One region of the Mixta intestinalis genome, then DNA from elsewhere that is predicted to be linked to it. Evidence: predicted binding sites of a transcription regulator. Region 1 holds the regulator's gene; each other region holds the start of a gene.
The links. Region 1 encodes PhoB, which activates phosphate uptake and scavenging genes when phosphate is short. Its sites were predicted from a motif close to CTGTCATAAAACTGNCNNAT; they were not measured.
Positions count from the first base shown of each region.

Region 2: a site for PhoB is predicted at 1,418-1,437, ahead of opgB (phosphatidylglycerol--membrane-oligosaccharide glycerophosphotransferase). Genes of this name have one in related genera too.
Region 3: a site for PhoB is predicted at 3,218-3,237, ahead of phoA (alkaline phosphatase). Genes of this name have one in related genera too.
Region 4: a site for PhoB is predicted at 3,881-3,900, ahead of pstS (phosphate ABC transporter substrate-binding protein PstS). Genes of this name have one in related genera too.

Region 1 is NZ_CP028271.1:409,744-414,818, forward strand. Features, by position in the region: gene sbcD (exonuclease subunit SbcD) at 1-633, opposite strand, end outside; gene phoB (phosphate response regulator transcription factor PhoB) at 838-1,527, shown strand; gene phoR (phosphate regulon sensor histidine kinase PhoR) at 1,542-2,861, shown strand; gene C7M51_RS01830 (PstS family phosphate ABC transporter substrate-binding protein) at 2,873-3,793, shown strand; gene C7M51_RS01835 (cobalamin-independent methionine synthase II family protein) at 4,088-5,075, shown strand, end outside.
Region 2 is NZ_CP028271.1:4,561,453-4,566,527, reverse strand. Features, by position in the region: gene C7M51_RS21160 (FGGY-family carbohydrate kinase) at 1-1,383, shown strand, start outside; gene opgB (phosphatidylglycerol--membrane-oligosaccharide glycerophosphotransferase) at 1,530-3,821, shown strand; gene C7M51_RS21150 (FAD-binding protein) at 4,433-5,075, shown strand, end outside.
Region 3 is NZ_CP028271.1:1,777,386-1,782,460, reverse strand. Features, by position in the region: gene dmsA (dimethylsulfoxide reductase subunit A) at 1-778, shown strand, start outside; gene C7M51_RS08455 (DMSO/selenate family reductase complex B subunit) at 789-1,406, shown strand; gene C7M51_RS08450 (dimethyl sulfoxide reductase anchor subunit family protein) at 1,408-2,262, shown strand; gene dmsD (Tat proofreading chaperone DmsD) at 2,305-2,919, shown strand; tRNA gene C7M51_RS08440 (tRNA-Ser) at 3,000-3,087, opposite strand; gene phoA (alkaline phosphatase) at 3,316-4,725, shown strand; gene msrA (peptide-methionine (S)-S-oxide reductase MsrA) at 4,776-5,075, opposite strand, start outside.
Region 4 is NZ_CP028271.1:3,743,311-3,748,385, reverse strand. Features, by position in the region: gene pstB (phosphate ABC transporter ATP-binding protein PstB) at 1-746, opposite strand, end outside; gene pstA (phosphate ABC transporter permease PstA) at 794-1,681, opposite strand; gene pstC (phosphate ABC transporter permease PstC) at 1,678-2,640, opposite strand; gene pstS (phosphate ABC transporter substrate-binding protein PstS) at 2,730-3,773, opposite strand; gene C7M51_RS17425 (hypothetical protein) at 3,964-4,386, shown strand; gene glmS (glutamine--fructose-6-phosphate transaminase (isomerizing)) at 4,542-5,075, opposite strand, start outside.

The sequences.
Region 1 (5,075 bases):
GTCCAGCGTGCCGATATAAATATCGCGTACCGCATCGCTTTTGCTGACGCCGACGGTGGTCAGATGACCGGTGGCGATGACCGGCAGCGGCTGTTCTGCCTGCTGGCTCAGAGCGCGTGCGTGATGATAGCTTTGCTGATAGTAATCGGTGATGGCGTTCAGCAGCGTCAGCTGCTTTTGTTTACCGGACTGGCCCGCCTGGCTACGCATAATATCGCGCGGGCGCAGAAACGGGATCGCGCAGAGAATAGCGCCTGGTTCGCCCTGGCGCGTGGTCAATGTCAGCACCTGCTCCTGCGGATCGCCGCTGGCGGCGGCAATGACCTGTGCATTAAGGCAGGCAAGTAACGCACGCGTTTCATTGAGCGTTGCCACTGAATCGTGGTTGCCGCCTAACACGATCAGCTGGCAGCCGGTACGCTGTAAATCCACCACGAAACGGTTATAAAGTTCACGTGCATAGCTGGGCGGCGAGCCGGTATCAAAAATGTCGCCCGCCACGATGACCGCATCCACCTGATGTTCTTCCACGCGATCAATCAGCCAGTGAAAAAAGGCCTGATGTTCAGCCGCCCGGCTGCGGGTATAGAAAAACTGACCGAGGTGCCAGTCTGAGGTATGGATAATGCGCATAGAACTCCCAGCTAAAAGCAGAACGCCGGGGGCGATTATAACCAGAGCCCGCGCGCAGACCACGGAAAATGCGTGCTGGATGTGTTACAAAAAGGTTATTTCTGGCGCGGGCAGGCCGTGCATTTTTCATAAATCTGTCATAAAACTGACGCATAATGACGCCGCACATACCCGTGACAGCGCGTCACATTCGCAGGAGCAATAATGGCTAAGCGCATTCTGGTTGTCGAAGATGAGGCCCCTATCAGGGAAATGTTATGTTTCGTCCTGGAACAGAACGATTATCAGCCGATAGAGGCAGATGATTATGACAGCGCCGTCAACCTGCTTATCGAACCCTGGCCCGATCTGATCCTGCTGGACTGGATGCTACCGGGCGGCAGCGGCATACAGTTTATTAAACATCTCAAGCGCGAGGCGATGACGCGTGATATTCCGGTGATGATGCTGACGGCGCGCGGCGAAGAAGAAGATCGCGTGCGCGGCCTGGAAGTGGGGGCCGATGATTACATTACTAAACCCTTTTCGCCTAAAGAACTGGTGGCGCGCATTAAGGCGGTAATGCGCCGGATTTCGCCGATGGCGGTGGAAGAGGTGATTGAAATTCAGGGGCTGAGTCTCGATCCTTCGTCGCATCGGGTGATGTCCGATACCACGCCGCTGGAGATGGGGCCGACCGAATATAAATTACTGCATTTCTTTATGACGCACCCGGAACGCGTTTACAGCCGCGAGCAGCTGCTGAACAACGTCTGGGGCACCAACGTTTATGTCGAAGATCGGACGGTGGACGTGCACATTCGCCGCCTGCGTAAGGCGCTGGAGCTGACCGGACACGACAGAATGGTGCAAACCGTGCGTGGAACGGGGTATCGTTTCTCCGCTCGTTACTGACCGGAGTCTGCCTCGTGCTGGAACGCCTCTCCTGGAAGAGACTTTTACTGGAACTGCTGCTGGTTTGCCTGCCGGCGATGCTGCTCGGCCTGCTCGCTGGCGGACTACCCTGGTTTTTGCTGGCTGCCGTGCTGCTGCTGCTGGGCTGGCATTTCTGGAACCTGCTGCGCCTGTCGCACTGGCTGTGGGTCGATCGTACCATGACGCCGCCTACCGGACAGGCGAGCTGGGAACCGCTGTTTTATGGCCTTTATCAGATGCAGCTGCGCAACCGTCGCCGCCGTCGTGAGCTGGGCAACCTGATTAAACGCTTCCGCAGCGGTGCGGAATCCCTGCCCGATGCGGTGGTACTGACCACCGATGAAGGCACGATTTTCTGGTGTAACGGACTGGCGCAGCAGCATCTGGGCCTGCGCTGGCCGGAAGATAACGGGCAAAATATTCTTAATCTGCTGCGCTATCCGGAGTTTTCACGCTACCTGCGCCAGCAGGATTTCTCTCGTCCGCTGACGCTGGTGATGAATAATCAGCTGCATATGGAATTTCGCGTGATGCCCTACAGCGAAGGCCAGTGGCTGCTGGTGGCACGCGACGTAACGCAAATGCATCAGCTTGAAGGGGCGCGGCGCAACTTTTTTGCCAATGTCAGCCATGAGCTGCGCACGCCACTAACGGTATTGCAGGGCTACCTGGAGATGATGAGCGATGCGGTGCTGGAAGGTAAAGCGCGTGAAAAGGCGCTGCATACAATGCAAGAGCAGACGCGGCGCATGGATGGGCTGGTGAAGCAGCTACTGACCCTGTCGCGTATTGAAGCCGCGCCTGCTATCGATCTGGCGGAGAAAGTGGATATTCCGATGATGCTGCGCCTGCTACAGCGCGAGGCGGAAACCCTCAGCAACGGACGGCATCAAATCGTGTTCAATACCGATCCGCAGCTGAAAGTTTGCGGCAATGAGGAGCAGCTGCGCAGCGCCATCTCTAATCTGGTCTACAATGCGGTTAATCATACGCCGGAAGGGACGCGGATTGAGGTTAGCTGGCTACATAATAAACAGGGCGCGCTGTTTGCGGTGAAGGATAACGGGCCGGGCATCGCGCCAGAGCATTTGCCGCGCCTGACCGAGCGTTTTTATCGCGTCGACAAGGCACGATCGCGATCGACCGGTGGCAGCGGATTGGGGCTGGCGATTGTCAAGCATGCCTTAAGCCATCATGGATCGCGTCTGAATATCACCAGCGAGCCGCATCAGGAGACCTGCTTCAGCTTTATTCTGCCGCCAAGGTTGATTGTCAGCCAGCCTCTGCCGGACAATGCGACGCCCAAACCCTGATGGATGCAGGCATGAAAAATATCATCATCGCAGCGCTGCTGCTTTTTTCCGGCGCGTTACAGGCGAAGCCCGCTATTCTGGCGGGCAACCTTAGCAGCGTCGGTTCTGATACGCTCGGCAACCTGATGGCGCTGTGGGGCGAAAGTTTTAACCATCAATATCCCGGCGTTAACGTGCAGGTGCAGGCGGCGGGTTCCCCCACTGCGCCAACCGCGCTGGCTGCCGGTGCGGCGCAGCTGGGTGCCATGAGCCGCCCGATGCAGCCTTCGGAGCGACAGCTGTTTGAGCATCGTTACGGCTATCCGCCGCTGGCGGTGCCGGTAGCGCTGGATGCGCTGGTGGTGGTAGTTAACCAGGATAATCCACTGACGCAGCTTAACGCACAGCAGCTTGATGCCATTTTCTCCGTGACCCGTCGCTGCGGGGCAACGGTTGCACCGCGTACCTGGGGCGATCTGCAACTTACCCAGCCCGGCTGGCGGCAGCGTTCGTTACAACGGCTCGGCAGAAACTCCGCTTCCGGTACCTGGGGCTACTTCAAACAGCAGGCGCTGTGCAGCGGCGATTTTCGCAATGACGTAGGTGAATATCCCGGTTCGGCAGCGGTGGTGCAGGCCGTAGCCGGAAACCTGAACGCCATCGGCTATGCCAGCTTCGGTTTTCATATTAGCGGCGTTAAGATGCTGGCGCTGGCAAAACAGGGCGCGGCGGTAATGCCCGATGCGGCGACCATTCGCAGTGGCCGTTATCCCTATGCGCGCCCGCTCTATATCTATATTAATAAGCCGCCGGGTAAGGCTCCGGAGCCGCTCACTGCCGCATTTCTGCATCAGGTGCTGTCGCCGGAGGGCCAGGCGCTGGTAAGCCAGGCGGGTTATCTGCCGCTTTCTGAACAACAAATTGCGCAGGCAAAGGCGCTACTCTCACCCTGACTTGTGCCGCAATCTATTATGGATTTGTGCCCAGTCAGGCGCGAAGGATTCTGTTCCTTTATTAGCCCCTGGCACAGGTAAATTATTCTTCATTTATGCTATCTGAATCGCCGTTTACCGGCGATCGTGAAAAAATTTCATGTGGCATGAAATTTCCTCCCTTGCCGCCTGATGAAAGACGTGCGACGCTGGTTTCAGACATATAGACATCCAGAAGTCTTAAAATAATAAGCTGAAACTATTTCACCGGTAAATCAACGGGGCGGGATCGCCTCGTAACAGGAGTTGAACAACATGCAAAGAACAACCGCCCCTTTTCGCGCCGACGTGGTTGGCAGTTTCTTACGTCCCGCCGCGATTAAACGCGCGCGTGAGCAGTTTGCCGCGGGCGAAATCGATGCCGCCGCGCTGCGTCGTGTAGAAGATGAAGAAATTCGTCATGTCGTTGAACAGCAGCGCGCTGCCGGACTACAGGTTGTCACCGATGGTGAATTCCGCCGTGCCTGGTGGCACTTCGACTTCTTTGATGGCTTACAGGGCGTAGAGCGCTACGAAGCGGAGCAGGGCATCCAGTTTAACGGTATCCAGACAAAAGCACGCGGCGTGCGCGTCACCGGCAAGCTGGGTTTCGGCGATCATCCCATGCTGGAAGATTTCCGTTTCCTGCAAAGCATCAGCGGCGATGCGGTAGCGAAAATGACTATTCCCAGCCCGAGCGTACTGCATTTTCGCGGCGGGCGTAAAATGATCGACGCTGAAGTTTATCCCGATCTGACCGACTATTTTGACGATCTGGCGCTGACTTACCGCGATGCGATTAAGGCGTTTTACGACGCTGGCTGCCGTTATTTGCAGCTGGATGATACGGTCTGGGCCTATCTCTGTTCGGAAGATCAGAAGCAGCAGATTCGTGAGCGCGGCGATAACCCGGATGAGCTGGCGCACACCTACGCCCGGGTGCTGAATAAAGCGCTGGAAGATAAGCCTGCCGATCTGACCGTTGGTCTGCACGTTTGCCGCGGTAACTTCCGCTCCACCTGGATTTCTGAAGGCGGCTATGAGCCGGTGGCGGAAATTCTTTTCGGCGGCGTAAATATCGATGCGTTCTTTCTGGAGTACGATAACGAGCGTTCAGGAGGGTTTGAACCGCTGCGCTTTATCAAACCGGGTCATCAGCAGGTGGTGCTGGGATTGATCACTACCAAGCAGGGTGAGCTGGAAGATCCGCAGAGTGTCAAAGCACGGATCAAAGAAGCTACGCAATATGTTGATATTAACCAAA
Region 2 (5,075 bases), 550 kb from region 1:
CAGCCCGGCTACGCGGAGCGCCCGATTGAGGACGTATGGCAAGGCGTGCAGCTGGCGGTGCGTGCCTGTTTGCAGCAGGCGGGTCATCACGCGCAACGCGTGGCAGCGGTGGGTGCCGCCGGACACGGCAACGGGCTCTACGCGCTGGATAAGCGACAGCAGCCGCTGCTGGGCATTCAGTCGATTGATATGCGCGCCGCATCATTGGTAAGCGCCTTAGAGCAGCAGGGCAACGCCGAGCTTATCTGGCAGCGTTCGCTACAAAAACCCTGGCCTGCGGCAACGCCGGTGCTGCTTAGCTGGCTGAAACAGCATGATGCGGCGCGCTACGCCCGCATCGGTCATATTCTGTGCGCCAAAGATGTTATCAATCACTTTCTTTGCGGCGCAATCGCTACCGACTACTCCGATGCGGCGGGCGCGGGCCTGATCGATTACGCCAGGCGCGGCTACAGCGAAGTGCTGATGGCGCTGTACGGACTGGAAGCGGCGATGCCGCTGTTGCCGCCGCTGCATGAATCCTGTGCGGTGGTGGGCCAGGTGACGCCGCACGCCGCCAGCCTTACCGGGCTACCGGTGGGGATTCCGGTAGTAGCGGGCATCTTCGACGTGGTGGCGAGCGCGGTAGGCTCCGGCGTGGTCAACTGCGGTGACGCCTCAATTGTCGCGGGTACCTGGAGCATCAATCAGGTGGTGGTGGAGAAGCCGGAGTATCAGCGGCCGGTTTTTATGAATTCGATGATTGAACGCGATCGTTTTATGGCGATTGAGGCCAGCGCCACCTCCGCCGCCAACCTCGACTGGTTCGTGCGTGAGTTTGATGACGGGCGCGGCGGCGAAGGCGCGGTGCGCAGCAGCGATCTGGTGGCGCAGGTGAAACCCGATATGCAGCTACCGTTCTACCATCCCTATCTTTACTCAGGCCGCAAGGCGGGCCCGGCAAAGGCGGGATTTTACGGACTTGGCGGCTGGCATACCCGCGCCGATATGCTGTTTGGGCTATTTGAAGGCGTCACCTTTGCCCATCGCGCCCATATCGATCGACTGCACGCCGCCGGTATTCCGTTCAGCCAGGCGATCCTTTCCGGCGGCGCGGCGCGCAGCTGCGTCTGGCCGCAAATGTTTGCTGATGTACTGGGCATTCCGATTCGCGTCGCCACCTGTAGCGAAACCGGCGCGCTGGGTGCTGCCATCTGTGCGGGCGTTGGCGTCGGGCTGTGGCCGCACCTGGCGGCTGGCGTGGCGCAGGCGGTAAGGCTGAATCCTGGCGTGCTGCTGCCGGATGCATCACGCCATGCTTTCCACGCCACCCGCTATCAGATGTTTAAAAAACTGGAGCTGGCGATGGACGATCTCTGGCACGATGCCGCCATCAACGTCTGAATTTATCTGCCTTACGTAACAGTTGTGATATGGCATGTTGCAGCAATGTGACAGTCAGGATAGATTGAAAAAATTCCGTTCTCTCCCTGTCATGAAAGCGATTCTGGCGCGCTTGCCGCAGCCAGCTTTCGCGTGAGGAATTTCCGTTGTCCGAATGGTTTTCAGTCATCCTGTTTGTCGCGTCGATCGTGATTTACGCCTGCAAGGCCGGGCGCAACCGCTTCTGGTATCTGGCGCAGCTGCTGGTGCTTGGGCTGTTTATCGTACTTAACGCCGCACTCTACGCCAGCAACTATTTCACCGGCGAGGGCATTAATGACGCGGTAATCTATACCCTGACCAACAGCCTGACCGGCGCAGGCGTCAGTAAATATGTCCTGCCCGGCATTGGCCTGCTGCTGGCGCTGTTTCTGGTGTTCTGCCTGCTGTCATGGCTGCTGCGTCGGCGCGGTCATCGCCCACACCACGTCGGCTACAGTCTGCTGGCGCTGCTGCTGGCGATCGCATCGATAAAAACCGCGCCCGCCTGGCAACAGGTTACCGATCTGGTGATCGCACCCGCGCCAGCAGAGGGCGGTGATTTTGCCCGCTGGTATCATGTGCCGCAAAAGCAGATAGCCAATCCCAGGCTAAACCTGGTTTATATCTATGGCGAAAGCCTGGAACGAACCTATTTTGATGAGCAGGCTTTTCCTGGCCTGGCGCCGGAGCTGAGCCATTTGAAGCAGCAGCAGGCGCTCGATTTCTCACAGACCGAGCAGCTACCCGGCACCGAATATACCATCGCCGGGATGGTGGCTTCGCAGTGCGGCATTCCGCTGTTCGCGCCTTTTGAAGGCAACGCCTCAGCCTCGCTTGCCAGCTTCTTTCCGCAAAATATTTGCCTCGGCGACGTGCTGAAAAATTCCGGCTACCAGACCTGGTTTATACAGGGTGCCGATCTGCGCTTCGCCGGTAAAGACACGTTCCTCCGCTCGCACGGCATCGACCACCTGTATGGTCTGGAGGAGCTGAAAAGCCGCGTAGCCGATCCTGATTACCGCAATAACTGGGGCTTCTATGACGATACGGTGATGGATGAGGTGTGGCAGCAGTTTGAGCAACTGTCGCAGCAGAAACAGCCCTTCGCCCTGTTTACCCTGACGGTGGATACGCACCACCCGGACGGCTTTATCTCACGCGGCTGCGATCGAAAAAGCTACCGTTACGAAGGCAAGCCCAACCAGTCATTCAGCGCCGTCGCCTGTAGCCAGCAGCATATTGCGCGCCTGATCGATCGTATTCTCTCCTCGCCGTGGGCGAAAAATACCCTGATTGTGGTGTCGTCCGATCATCTGGCGATGAACAACAGCGCGTGGAAATTCCTTAACGCCCACCAGCGCGATAACCTGTTTATGATTATCCGCGGCGATCGGGCGCAGCCGCAGCTGCTAACCATGAAGCGTAGCTCGCTGGACAATGGCGCAACCGTGCTGGATCTGCTCGGCGGCGATAAGGCTATCGGCCTGGGACGCAGTTCACTGTCAGATCGCTCGCTGTCGGAGCAGTTCGATATGAAGAAAAAGGTGCTGACGTGGAAGCCGGACGTGATTCAATTGTGGGGATTCCCCAGACATATCGACCGCTTTAGCGTCGACAGCACGAAAAACAGCATCAGCTTCTCCGGCGCGCATTTTAGCCTGCCGCTGCTGCTCAGAATCGGTAAGGATAAGGTGGAGCCGCTGCCGGAAGGCGAATACGCCGCGCCGCTGCGCTTCCAGCTCGCCGATTTTGCCGCCGATGACAAATTCGTTTGGGTTGACCGCTGCTTTAAAATGGCGCGCCTGTGGCAGCCTGCGCTGGCGCTCTCCACCGATCTTTGCGCCGCGCAGGGTCAGCTCGGCGCACAGCCGCTGGTGCAGCATATCGACAAACCGATATGGCAGGGAGAGGTACGGATACCCCAGCAGCCGCTGGATGAGGCACGCCGTCAGCAGAACATCGCCCTGCTGAAAATTGCCGACAACGACATTCGCTATCAGGCAGAGAGCTTCAGGTTCGATGTGCCGGGTGCGCCGCAGACGGTGATGCAGTTTAACGGCATCTCGCGTCCGGAAGCCTGGGGGCGCTGGTCGAATGCTAATCTGGCACCGGAAGTAACCATTGATTATCGCGATCCGCTGCCGCCGCGCTTCAGGCTGCTTATCCGGGCGAAAGCGTTCGGCCCCAACGCCCAGCGTCCGGTTCAGGTACGGGTTGGCGCATGGCAGCAGGCCATTACCTTAACGCACGAGGTCACAACGGTAACGCTACAGGGTAATAATACCGACGGCAGCCGCCAGCTGGTGATTACGCCGCCAGAACCACAGCTGTCAAACGAGGGAAATATTATCGGCCAGGCGCCACGCAAGCTGGGCATCGGGCTGGTAGAAATCAAGGTGGTAACGGTAACCGAATAATCGCGCGGTTTTTTACCGCTCAGTCACCTTCCGTGCATGGTGATGGCTGTTTTGCCATCGCCTGCGCTTTCTCTGCTCCCTGATGCTGATAACAAAAGCAAGGCGAAAAAACCGCAACCGGATCTTTTTCGCTAATCCATCGTTTTTACGCTATCACCCCGTTTCAAACCGGCAGAATAACTAACTGCCGTACAATTTCGTTCAACAATTGATATTTATTTAGCAAAATTATTGCGTCACAGCTTAAGAAGAGAGGCGTTTGAAAAATATAATTAAATGAAAGCGCCAAAATAAATCCTTTTTTTTCTGGCAACGCTGTAACCGAACCAGACTGTTTTTTAAATAAAAACTACGCTTTAATATTAAAAATTCACTTTAACCAAATACATAAAGAAATGCTCAACGGCAGCCCATCAATATTAAAAAACAACCCCAGCCCTGCTTAAATCTTTATTAAAACTTATTATCTAATCAACAGATAATGGTGCTTACCTGAGCGTTTATATCCGCGCCCGATCACAATTTAGCCGTTCACCGCTGTGCTAGTTTTATTTTCGCCGTAACACGGCAGAAAACTTAAATCTTTAAAAAAATCTGCAGGAGATATTCCTATGAGTACTTATGTAGCGCCAGAAAAAAACAATTACCCAGGACTTGACCGGGGCTTCAACCAGCGATTTAAACTCGACAACGACTTATCTCAATCCCAGGGTGAAGGCGTCTATCTTGTATCAGATGCCGACGATATTGTGAAAACGCTGCAAAATTTACATGAATTATCAGCGCAGTCCGGAGAAATAAAAGTTATTTCCGGCGGACACTGTTATGAAAACTTCACCTTTCAAAGCGCGACAGATACTCATTCAGGATCCAAAACGCGCTTTGTTATTGATCTGAGCAATATGCGGGGTATTAGTGAAGAGGAAAAAGCGGGTAAAAAATATATCGTCGTTGAGCCGGGTGCTTCCAACTGGCTTATACAGCAAACCCTGCATGCAAAATATGGCGCGGCCCTGCCGGGCGGTTCCTGCTATTCCGTATGCGCTGGTGGACATATCGCAGGCGGCGGCTATGGTTTATTATCCCGCCTGCATGGGCTAGTTGTCGATTATCTGGCTGGCGTTGAGATGGTCATTCCCGATACCACTGAGGGCAAATATAAAATCAGAGCCTTTACGCCAGGCAACGATGAAGATCGGCTGAACTGGGCCAGCCGCGGCGGCGGCTCCGGTCATTTTGGCATTATCACTAAAT
Region 3 (5,075 bases), 1.4 Mb from region 1:
GATTAAGCCTTATTTCGAGTGCCGGACCATCTATCAGATGACCAGCGATCTGGCAAAACGCCTTGGCGTGGAGCAGCAGTTCACCGAAGGACGCACCCACGAAGAGTGGATGCGCCATCTGTACCAGCAGTCGCGTGAAGCGATTCCTGAGCTGCCGACCTTTGAAGAGTTCCGCAAGCAGGGGATCTTTAAGAAGCGCGATCCGGAAGGGCATCACGTTGCCTATAAAGCGTTCCGGGAAGATCCGCTGGCCAATCCGCTGTCCACACCGTCGGGTAAAATCGAGATCTACTCGCAGGCGCTGGCGGAAATCGCCGCCACCTGGGAGCTGCCGGAAGGCGATGTGATCGACCCGCTGCCGATCTATACCCCGGGCTTTGAAAGCCGCAACGATCCGCTGATCAAGGAGTATCCGCTGCAGCTGACCGGCTTCCACTATAAGTCTCGCGTTCACTCCACCTACGGCAACGTCGATGTCCTGAAGGCCGCCTGCCGTCAGGAGATGTGGATCAACCCGCTGGATGCGAAGCAGCGCGGGATTAACAATGGCGATAAGGTGCGCATTTTCAACGGTCGCGGCGAGCTGCATATCGAAGCGAAAGTGACGCCGAGAATGATGCCGGGCGTGGTGGCGATGGGGGAAGGGGCATGGTATGACCCGGACGCGAAGCGCATTGACCAGGGCGGCTGTATTAACGTGCTGACGACCCAGCGCCCGTCTCCTCTTGCCAAGGGGAACCCATCACATACAAACCTTGTTCAGGTTGAAAAGGTCTGAGGAATAGGCGATGACAACTCAGTATGGATTTTTTATTGATTCCAGCCGTTGCACCGGTTGCAAAACCTGCGAACTGGCCTGCAAGGATTACAAGGATTTAACCCCGGAAGTCAGTTTCCGCCGTATTTATGAATACGCGGGCGGTAACTGGCAGGAGGATAACGGCGTCTGGCATCAGGACGTTTTTGCTTACTATCTGTCCATTGCCTGCAACCACTGCGAAGATCCGGCCTGTACCAAAGTATGTCCAAGCGGGGCGATGCACAAACGAGAAGACGGTTTTGTGGTGGTGGATGAAGAGGTCTGCATTGGCTGCCGCTATTGCCATATGGCCTGTCCGTACGGCGCGCCGCAGTACAACGCCGTTAAAGGCCACATGACCAAATGCGATGGCTGTTACGACCGCGTGGCAGAGGGTAAGAAACCTGTCTGCGTGGAGTCCTGCCCGCTGCGCGCGCTGGACTTCGGCCCGATTGACGAACTTCGCAAAAAACACGGTGGGCTGGCCGCGGTTGCCCCGCTTCCCGGCGCACATTTCACGAAGCCGTGCATTGTCATCAAACCGAATAGCAACAGCCGCCCGACCGGGGATACCACCGGTCATCTGGCAAATCCGAAGGAGGTCTGAAATGGGAAATGGGTGGCATGAATGGCCGCTGGTGCTGTTTACGGTACTCGGCCAGTGCGTCGTGGGCGCACTGATTGTGAGTGGGCTTAGCTGGTTTGCGATGAAAGACGATGCCGCCCGGCAGCGTCTGGTGCGCAGCATGTTTTTTCTCTGGGTGGTAATGGGGCTGGGATTCCTGGCATCAATCATGCACCTGGGATCACCGATGCGAGCATTCAACTCCCTTAACCGCATTGGCGCATCCGCGCTAAGCAATGAAATCGCCGCAGGCTCAGTCTTTTTCGCTGTAGGCGGATTCTGGTGGCTGGTTGCTGTGCTGGGTAAAATGCCGCCCGCACTGGGAAAGCTCTGGCTACTGGTTAGCATGGTGCTGGGCATCGTCTTCGTCTGGGCAATGACCCGCGTTTACCTGATCGATACCGTGCCGACCTGGCATACTGGCTATACGACGCTGGTGTTCTTCATGACGGTGTTGCTCAGCGGTCCGCTGTTCGCGGCGTTACTGCTACGGGTTTCCGGCGTCACTTTTAGCGGAACCACGTTCGCCAGTATCAGCGTACTGGCATTGCTGGTCAGCGTGGCGGTCATTGTCCTGCAGGGCATGTCACTGGCGACGATTCACAGTTCGGTTCAGCAGGCCTCTGCGCTGGTGCCGGATTACGCCTCCCTACAGGTGTGGCGTGTGATGCTGCTTGCCGCCGGGCTGGGCTGCTGGATCTGCCCGTTGGTACGTCGTAAAGAGCCACATGCTACCGGCTTACTGTTGGGTCTGCTGTTGGTGCTTGGCGGCGAAATAATGGGGCGCGGCCTGTTTTATGGCCTGCACATGACCGTCGGTATGGCAGTGGCGGGTTAACAAATCGGTACGGGGAAACCCGTACCTTTCAGGACAATTTCTATGACAGCGTTTAACCACAGTGATGATTTTTCCATGACGGCACGCGTACTTGGGGCGCTGTTCTATTTTGCGCCGGACAGCACGGAAGCCGCACCGCTGGTTTCAGCACTATCGACGGATGGCTGGCAAACGCAATGGCCGCTTCCGCCAGCCGTATTATCACCGCTGGTAGCAGGGTTTAAGAGCAATAGTGATGAATCTCTGACAGAGGCCTTTCAGCGTTTATTTGTCGGCCCCTATGCCTTGCCGGCACCGCCATGGGGTTCTGTCTGGTTGGATCGAGAAAACGTTCTGTTTGGGGAATCTACGCTGGCCCTACGTCAGTGGATGTACGACAACGGCATTCACTTCGAAATTCAGCAGAACGAACCGGAAGATCACTTTGGAGTATTGTTGTTGATGGCGGCATGGCTATCGGAGACGGGGCGATACAGTGAATGCGAACAGTTGCTGGCCTGGCACCTTTTTCCGTGGTCATTCCGTTTCCTCGATATTTTTATTGAGAATGCCGATCATCCTTTTTATCAGGCATTAGGTGAGTTAGCCCGTCAGACTCTGACACAATGGGTATCGTATTTGCCGCTCCCGGTGGCGGTGAAACCAATAACGCGATAAGCCCATTCTTTTCCCGTATCAGGACGGGTCAATGTACACAAAAAAGCCTGAACTTTCGCTCAGGCTTTCTCATTGAATAATGGCGGTGAGGGGGGGATTCGAACCCCCGATACGTTGCCGTATACACACTTTCCAGGCGTGCTCCTTCAGCCACTCGGACACCTCACCACATTGTCAGCTGCCACCGCTCTGGGTGGCAACGGGGCGCTACTATAGGGAGTTGCCCTGACAGGGTCAAGCACTATTTTTCTCAGGCGTTACGCCCGGTTAAGCCTTAACCAGTAAGCATTGCCTCTGCGCGTCATAAAACTGCCATCAGACGGTAAAAAAAAGATCACCTCACTGTCGCACACTGCTTACACAGCGTTGATGCTCTTATTAACAAGGATTAAATGGATGAAAAAACAGCCTTTATTTGCCGTCTCGTTGCTGGCGGCGCTGGTGTGCGGCAGTGCGGCGGCGGAGATGTCTACCATTACGCGTGCGGCGCAAGGTGATATCACCCAGTTTGGTGGCGCACGGCGCTTTAGCGGCGATCAGACCGAAGCGCTGAAAGCCTCGCTCAGCAATGCGCCCGCGAAAAACGTTATTCTGCTGATTGGCGATGGCATGGGCGATTCGGAAATCACGCTGGCTCGCAATTATGCGCTGGGAGCGGGCGGCTTTTTTAAAGGTATCGATGCGCTACCGTTAACCGGTCAGTATACCCATTATTCCCTGGATAAAGAGTCGCATAAGCCGAGCTATGTCACCGATTCGGCAGCCTCGGCCACCGCCTGGTCTACCGGCGTCAAAACCTACAATGGCGCGCTGGGCGTTGACGTTAACGGCAAAGACCATATGACCCTGCTGGAGATGGCGAAGGCGGGCGGCAAAGCAACTGGCAACGTCTCTACCGCCGAACTGGAAGATGCCACGCCTGCCGCGCAGATATCGCATGTGACCTCGCGTAAATGCTACGGGCCGGAAAAAACCAGCGAGCTGTGCGCCAGCAATGCACTGGAGAAGGGCGGCAGAGGATCGATTGCCGAGCAGCTGCTTGTTGCTCGTGCCGATGTCACGCTGGGCGGCGGCGGTAAGACCTTTAATGAAACGGCAAAGGCGGGTGATTATCAGGGGAAAACGCTACGCGAGCAGGCGCAGGCGCGCGGCTACCGGCTGGTGGATGATGTTAACGGACTGAATGCGGTCACCGAGGCGAATCAGCAACAGCCGCTGCTGGGGCTGTTCAGCGAAGGCAATATGCCGGTGCGCTGGCAGGGGCCAAAAGCGAGCTATCACGGTAATATCGATAAGCCTGCCGTTACCTGCGAAGTGAACGCGGAACGCCCCGCCTCTGTGCCGACGCTGGCACAGATGACCGATAAAGCGATTACGTTGCTCAGTAAAAATCCGCGTGGCTTTTTCTTACAGGTAGAAGGTGCTTCTATTGATAAACAGGATCACGCCGCTAACCCGTGCGGTCAGATTGGCGAAACGGTCGATCTGGATGAGGCGGTGCAGAAGGCGCTCGACTTTGCCCGTAAGGATGGCAATACGCTGGTTATTGTAACGGCAGACCATGCGCACTCCAGCCAGATTGTGGAAAACGGCACCAAAGCGCCAGGGCTGACGCAGGCGCTGAATACCAAAGATGGCGCGGTAATGACCGTCAGTTACGGTAACTCAGAAGGAGAATCGCAGGAGCATACCGGCACGCAGCTGCGTATCGCTGCTTACGGCCCGCATGCGGCCAACGTAACCGGCCTGACCGATCAAACCGATCTGTTCTTTACTATCCGTGATGCGCTGGGTCTGAAGCCCTGATGCGAAAAAGGCGAGCCAGGCTCGCCTTTTTTATCGGCTTAACGCCAACCTCAGGAAGATGACTTCACGCGATTAGCGAAACTTTTACGCAGTTTTTGCAGCTTGGGCGGAATGACCGCCAGGCAGTAGCCGTTACGCTGGCCCGCGCCTTCCCAGTAATCCTGATGATAATCTTCTGCCGGATAAAATTCTTTCAGCGGCTCGATAGTGGTCACGATGGGATCGCTGTGATCCTGCTGCGCGCGGGCGATAGCCGCTTTCGCTTCAGCTTCCTGTTCCGCGTTGGCGGGAAAAATTGCCGAGCGGTACTGGGTGCCGATATCGTTGCCCTGACGGTTAAGCTGGGTCGG
Region 4 (5,075 bases), 1.4 Mb from region 1:
TAATCTTCGGTCTGTTTCTGATGCGGCTTGGTAAACAGCGTATCGGTATCGCTGAATTCAATCAGCTCGCCGAGATACATAAAGGCGGTGTGGTCGGAGCAGCGCGCCGCCTGCTGCATATTGTGTGTAACGATCACCACGGTGTAATCCTGTTTCAGTTCGGTGATCAGCTCTTCAATACGCCCGGTGGAGATCGGGTCCAGCGCCGAACAGGGCTCATCCAACAGCAATACTTCGGGACGGATAGCGATACCGCGCGCGATACAGAGTCGCTGTTGCTGGCCGCCGGAGAGACTGTAACCGCTCTGATGCAGCTTGTCTTTGGTTTCATTCCACAGCGCCGCCTTGCTCAGCGCCCACTGTACGCGCTGATCCATATCGGCGCGCGACAGCTTTTCAAACAGGCGTACGCCAAAGGCGATATTGTCATAAATCGACATCGGGAAGGGCGTCGGCTTCTGAAACACCATACCGACGCGGGCGCGCAGCAGCGCAATATCCTGCGTTTCGGTAAGAATATTTTCGCCATCCAGCCGGATTTCCCCTTCGGCACGCTGTTCAGGATAGAGTGAATACATCCTATTAAAGGTGCGCAGCAGGGTAGACTTGCCGCAGCCCGATGGCCCGATAAAAGCGGTCACCTGGTTACGGGCAATCTCCAGATTGATATTTTTCAGCGCATGGAATTTCCCGTACCAGAAGTTCAGATCGCGCACCTTAATTTTACCGGATGTCTGAGTAACCATAATCTTCTCTTTCTCTATATACCGCGCCGCCACCGCTGCGCGATGAATTAGTTTTTCGATTTGGCGAAAATCACACGCGCCAGAATATTCAGCAACAGAACACAGAGCGTGATTAGCAGGACGCCAGCCCAGGCCAGGCTTTGCCACTCGGCAAAAGGACTCATGGCGAACTTAAATATGGTGACCGGAAGGTTTGCCAGCGGCTGCATCATGTCGGTGCTCCAGAACTGGTTCGACAGTGAAGTAAACAGCAGCGGTGCTGTTTCGCCGGCAATACGTGCTACCGCCAGTAGTACGCCGGTAATAATGCCGGAAACTGACGCTTTCAGCGTGATGGCGGAAATCATCTTCCACTTCGGCGTGCCGAGCGCATAGGCTGCTTCGCGCAGGCTATCCGGCACCAGCTTCAGCATATTTTCCGTGGTACGGATAACAATCGGTACCTGGAGCAGCGCCAGCGCAATCACGCCAGCCCAGCCGGAGAAGTGCTGCATTTGCGCCACCACCAGGGTATAGACAAACAGCCCTACCACAATTGACGGTGCCGACAACAAAATATCGTTAATAAAGCGAATGACCTCAGCCAGCCAGGATTTACGGCCATATTCCGCCAGATAGATACCCGCCAGAATGCCCAACGGCGTACCGAACAGCGTTGCCCACAGGATCAGCAGGCCGCTGCCAGCAATGGCGTTAGCCAGACCACCACCGGCAGTATTGGGCGGCGGCGTCATCTCAGTAAATAACGCCAGCGAAAATCCATCAACGCCGCGGGTAATAGTGGTAAACAGAATCCACACCAGCCAGAACAGGCCGAAAGCCATGGTCAACATAGAAAGCGTCAGGGCGATTTTATTGCGCAGGCTACGACGCGCCTGCATTTTGCGCCGTGATGCCTGTAGTTCGGTACGGGCATGAATATCGAGCGTGGTCATGAGCGCGCTCCTTCACTTTTCGCCAGTCTAAGAATCATTAGCTTAGAAATTGCCAGCACGATAAAGGTGATCACAAACAGGATCAGCCCCAGCTCCATCAGCGCGGCAACATGCACGCCAGATTCCGCTTCGGCAAACTCATTTGCCAGCGCGGAGGTAATACTGTTGCCCGGCATATAGAGCGATACGCTGTCAAGCTGGTAGGTATTGCCGATAATAAAGGTGACCGCCATTGTCTCGCCCAACGCACGGCCCAGCCCCAACATGACGCCGCCGATAACGCCGTTTTTAGTAAAGGGCAGCACGATACGCCAGATCACTTCCCAGGTAGTACAGCCAATCCCATAAGCGGACTCTTTCATCATCACCGGCGTCTGCTCAAAGACATCGCGCATTACCGAGGCGATGTAGGGAATTATCATGATGGCCAGAATCACGCCTGCGGCGAGGATGCCGATACCGAACGCCGGGCCTTCAAACAGCGCGCCCACCAATGGAATAGTGGAAAGCACGTTGCCGACCGGCGTCTGAAAATATTCGGCGAACAACGGAGCAAAAACAAACAGCCCCCACATGCCGTAAACAATACTGGGAATCGCCGCCAGCAGTTCGATCGCCACCCCAAGCGGACGTCGCAGCCAGCCGGGTGCCAGCTCGGTTAAAAACAGTGCGATACCGAAGCTGACCGGCACGGCAATCAGCAGCGCAATCAGCGAGGTCACTACGGTGCCGTAAATCGGCACCAGCGCACCAAAGTTTTCATTGGGCGCATCCCACTCTTTATTCCACAGAAACGAGAAACCAAATTTCTCAATGCTGGGCCAGGAGGAGAAGAGCAGGGAGATAATGATGCCGCCAAGCAACAAAAGCACAATCAGCGCCGCCAGTTTTACCAGCACGCCGAAAAGGATGTCGCCTTGTTTTCCTGGGGCCTTAAAAGACGGCCTGGATTCAGCCATAAATGTCTCGACAGAAGAAATCCACAGGGCGGCAATCAGCTGCCCGGATACTACGGGCCGACATTCAGTCGACCCATACCGTTAAGCCATTACTGATAGAGCGCTTTACCGGAGCTATCTTTAATCTGCGCTTTCCAGTCAGAGCGAATCTGCTCTACCACTAAGTCGGGCAGCGTCGCGTAATCCAGGCTGGTGGCCGTTTTGTCACCCTCTTTATAAGCCCAGTCAAAGAACTTAATTACCTCTGCGCCTTTCGCTGCATTGGTCTGGTTCTTGTACATCAGAATGAAGGTGGTGGTAGTAATCGGCCAGGCATCTTTGCCTTTCTGATTGGTCAGATCCTGAGCGTAAGACTTGCTCCAGTCAGCGCCTTTAGCCGCATTACTGAAGGTTTCTTCCGTTGGAGATACCGGCTGTCCATCAGCATCAATCAGTTTGGTATAGGCCAGTTTGTTCTGTTTCGCGTAGGCGTATTCCACATAGCCGATAGAGCCAGGCAGACGCTGAACAAAGGCGGCGATGCCGTCGTTGCCTTTACCGCCGAGGCCGGTCGGCCAGTTAACCGTGTTGCCTTTGCCGACTTTTTCGCTCCACTCCTGGTTAACCTTGGAGAGGTAGCTGGTAAAGACGAATGAAGTACCGGAACCATCAGCGCGACGCACTACGGCGATATTTGTTTCCGGCAGCTTGATACCGGGGTTCAGCTTAGCGATCGCCGGATCGTTCCATTTTTTAATTTTACCGAGATAGATATCGCCTACTGTCTGACCGTCCAGCGTTAACTGGCCGGATTGTATACCTGGCAGGTTAACTGCCAGTACCACGCCGCCAATTACGGTGGGGAACTGGAACAGGCCATTTTTCTGTAGGTCTTCATCTTTCATTGGTGCATCAGACGCACCGAAATCCACTGTTTTTGCGATAATCTGCTTCACGCCGCCGGAAGAGCCAATGCCCTGGTAGTTGATTTTACTGCCGGTTGCTTGCTGATAATCTGCTGCCCACCTGGCATAAACCGGAGCCGGGAACGTACCGCCTGCACCCGTCAGATCGGTGGCTGCAAAGGCAGATACCGCGCTCAGGGAGAGGGTGGCGGCAACAAATTTGGCTACGGTGCTACGCATCAGTGTCATATTCCCTCCGGGGGAGTAAAATTCAGGCTGTACGCCGTTTTAGTAAGAATCAGTGATTGCTGCAAGGAGGGAAAATAGGACAGTTTAATGACAGTGAGATGTACTAAATATGACAGTTTTGTGACAGGCGGAAAGCGTGCAGAGGAATCCATAATCCGCTTTTTCCTTTGTGCAAGGCGGCGCTAACTCTGTGTTTAATGTTAACAAAAATAATTCTTCAAAAAATAAAGGAGGTGCTTATACTAGTGTCGATCCATGTAGGGCAGGAATTATTGAAGGAATGATTGCTGGTCAATGTACAAAGGACAGCTTTAATAATGGCTGTGGCGGTAAATCTGATTCAAATTATGGCAGTCAATGTACCTGGCAATCATCAGAAAAACGAACCCAAAAACAGGCTGTCACAATGAAAACTATTATTCATTTTTCATTATACCTGGCGCTTTTTATTATTGGCTTTGCATTACTTAACAACGCTAACGTACTTGATTTAAATACTCATTCAAGAAGTGAGTTAATTTCTAAATTCATTGTTATGATTATCGTGCTCATCGCTACAACGCGCTGGGGGATAAAAGCTTATACGTTATTAACAGGTCAAAATAAAAATTAAAAAAGAGGAAATAATTTTCCTCTTTTTATAAAAGTCTATCGTTCCAGAGATGGCGGCAGCTATTTTTACTATTTCTGTCGTTGCGCATTTAGCACTAACAATTCGGCTATGCCTGTTAAAGCACATAGCCGAAACGTAACAGCTGGTGCCCCGCTTTATTCTACCGTCACGGATTTAGCCAGGTTACGCGGCTGATCGACATCGGTCCCTTTAATCAACGCCACATGATAAGACAGCAGCTGGAGCGGCACGGTGTAGAAAATAGGTGCAATCACCTCTTCGACATGCGGCAGCGGGATAATCTTCATCCCTTCGCTATCGCTAAAGCCTGCATCCTGATCGGCAAATACATATAGCAGACCACCGCGCGCGCGCACTTCCTCAATATTCGACTTCAGCTTCTCCAGCAGATCGTTATTTGGCGCAACGACGATCACCGGCATATCGGCATCAATTAACGCCAGCGGACCATGTTTTAACTCGCCTGCCGCATACGCTTCCGCGTGAATATAAGAGATCTCTTTCAGCTTCAGCGCGCCTTCCATCGCGATCGGATATTGATCGCCTCGGCCAAGGAACAGCGCATGATGCTTATCGGAGAAGCCTTCCGCCAGCGACTCAATTAATTTATCCTGCGCCAACATTTGCTCAATGCGGCTCGGCAGCGCCTGCAAGGCATGAACGATATC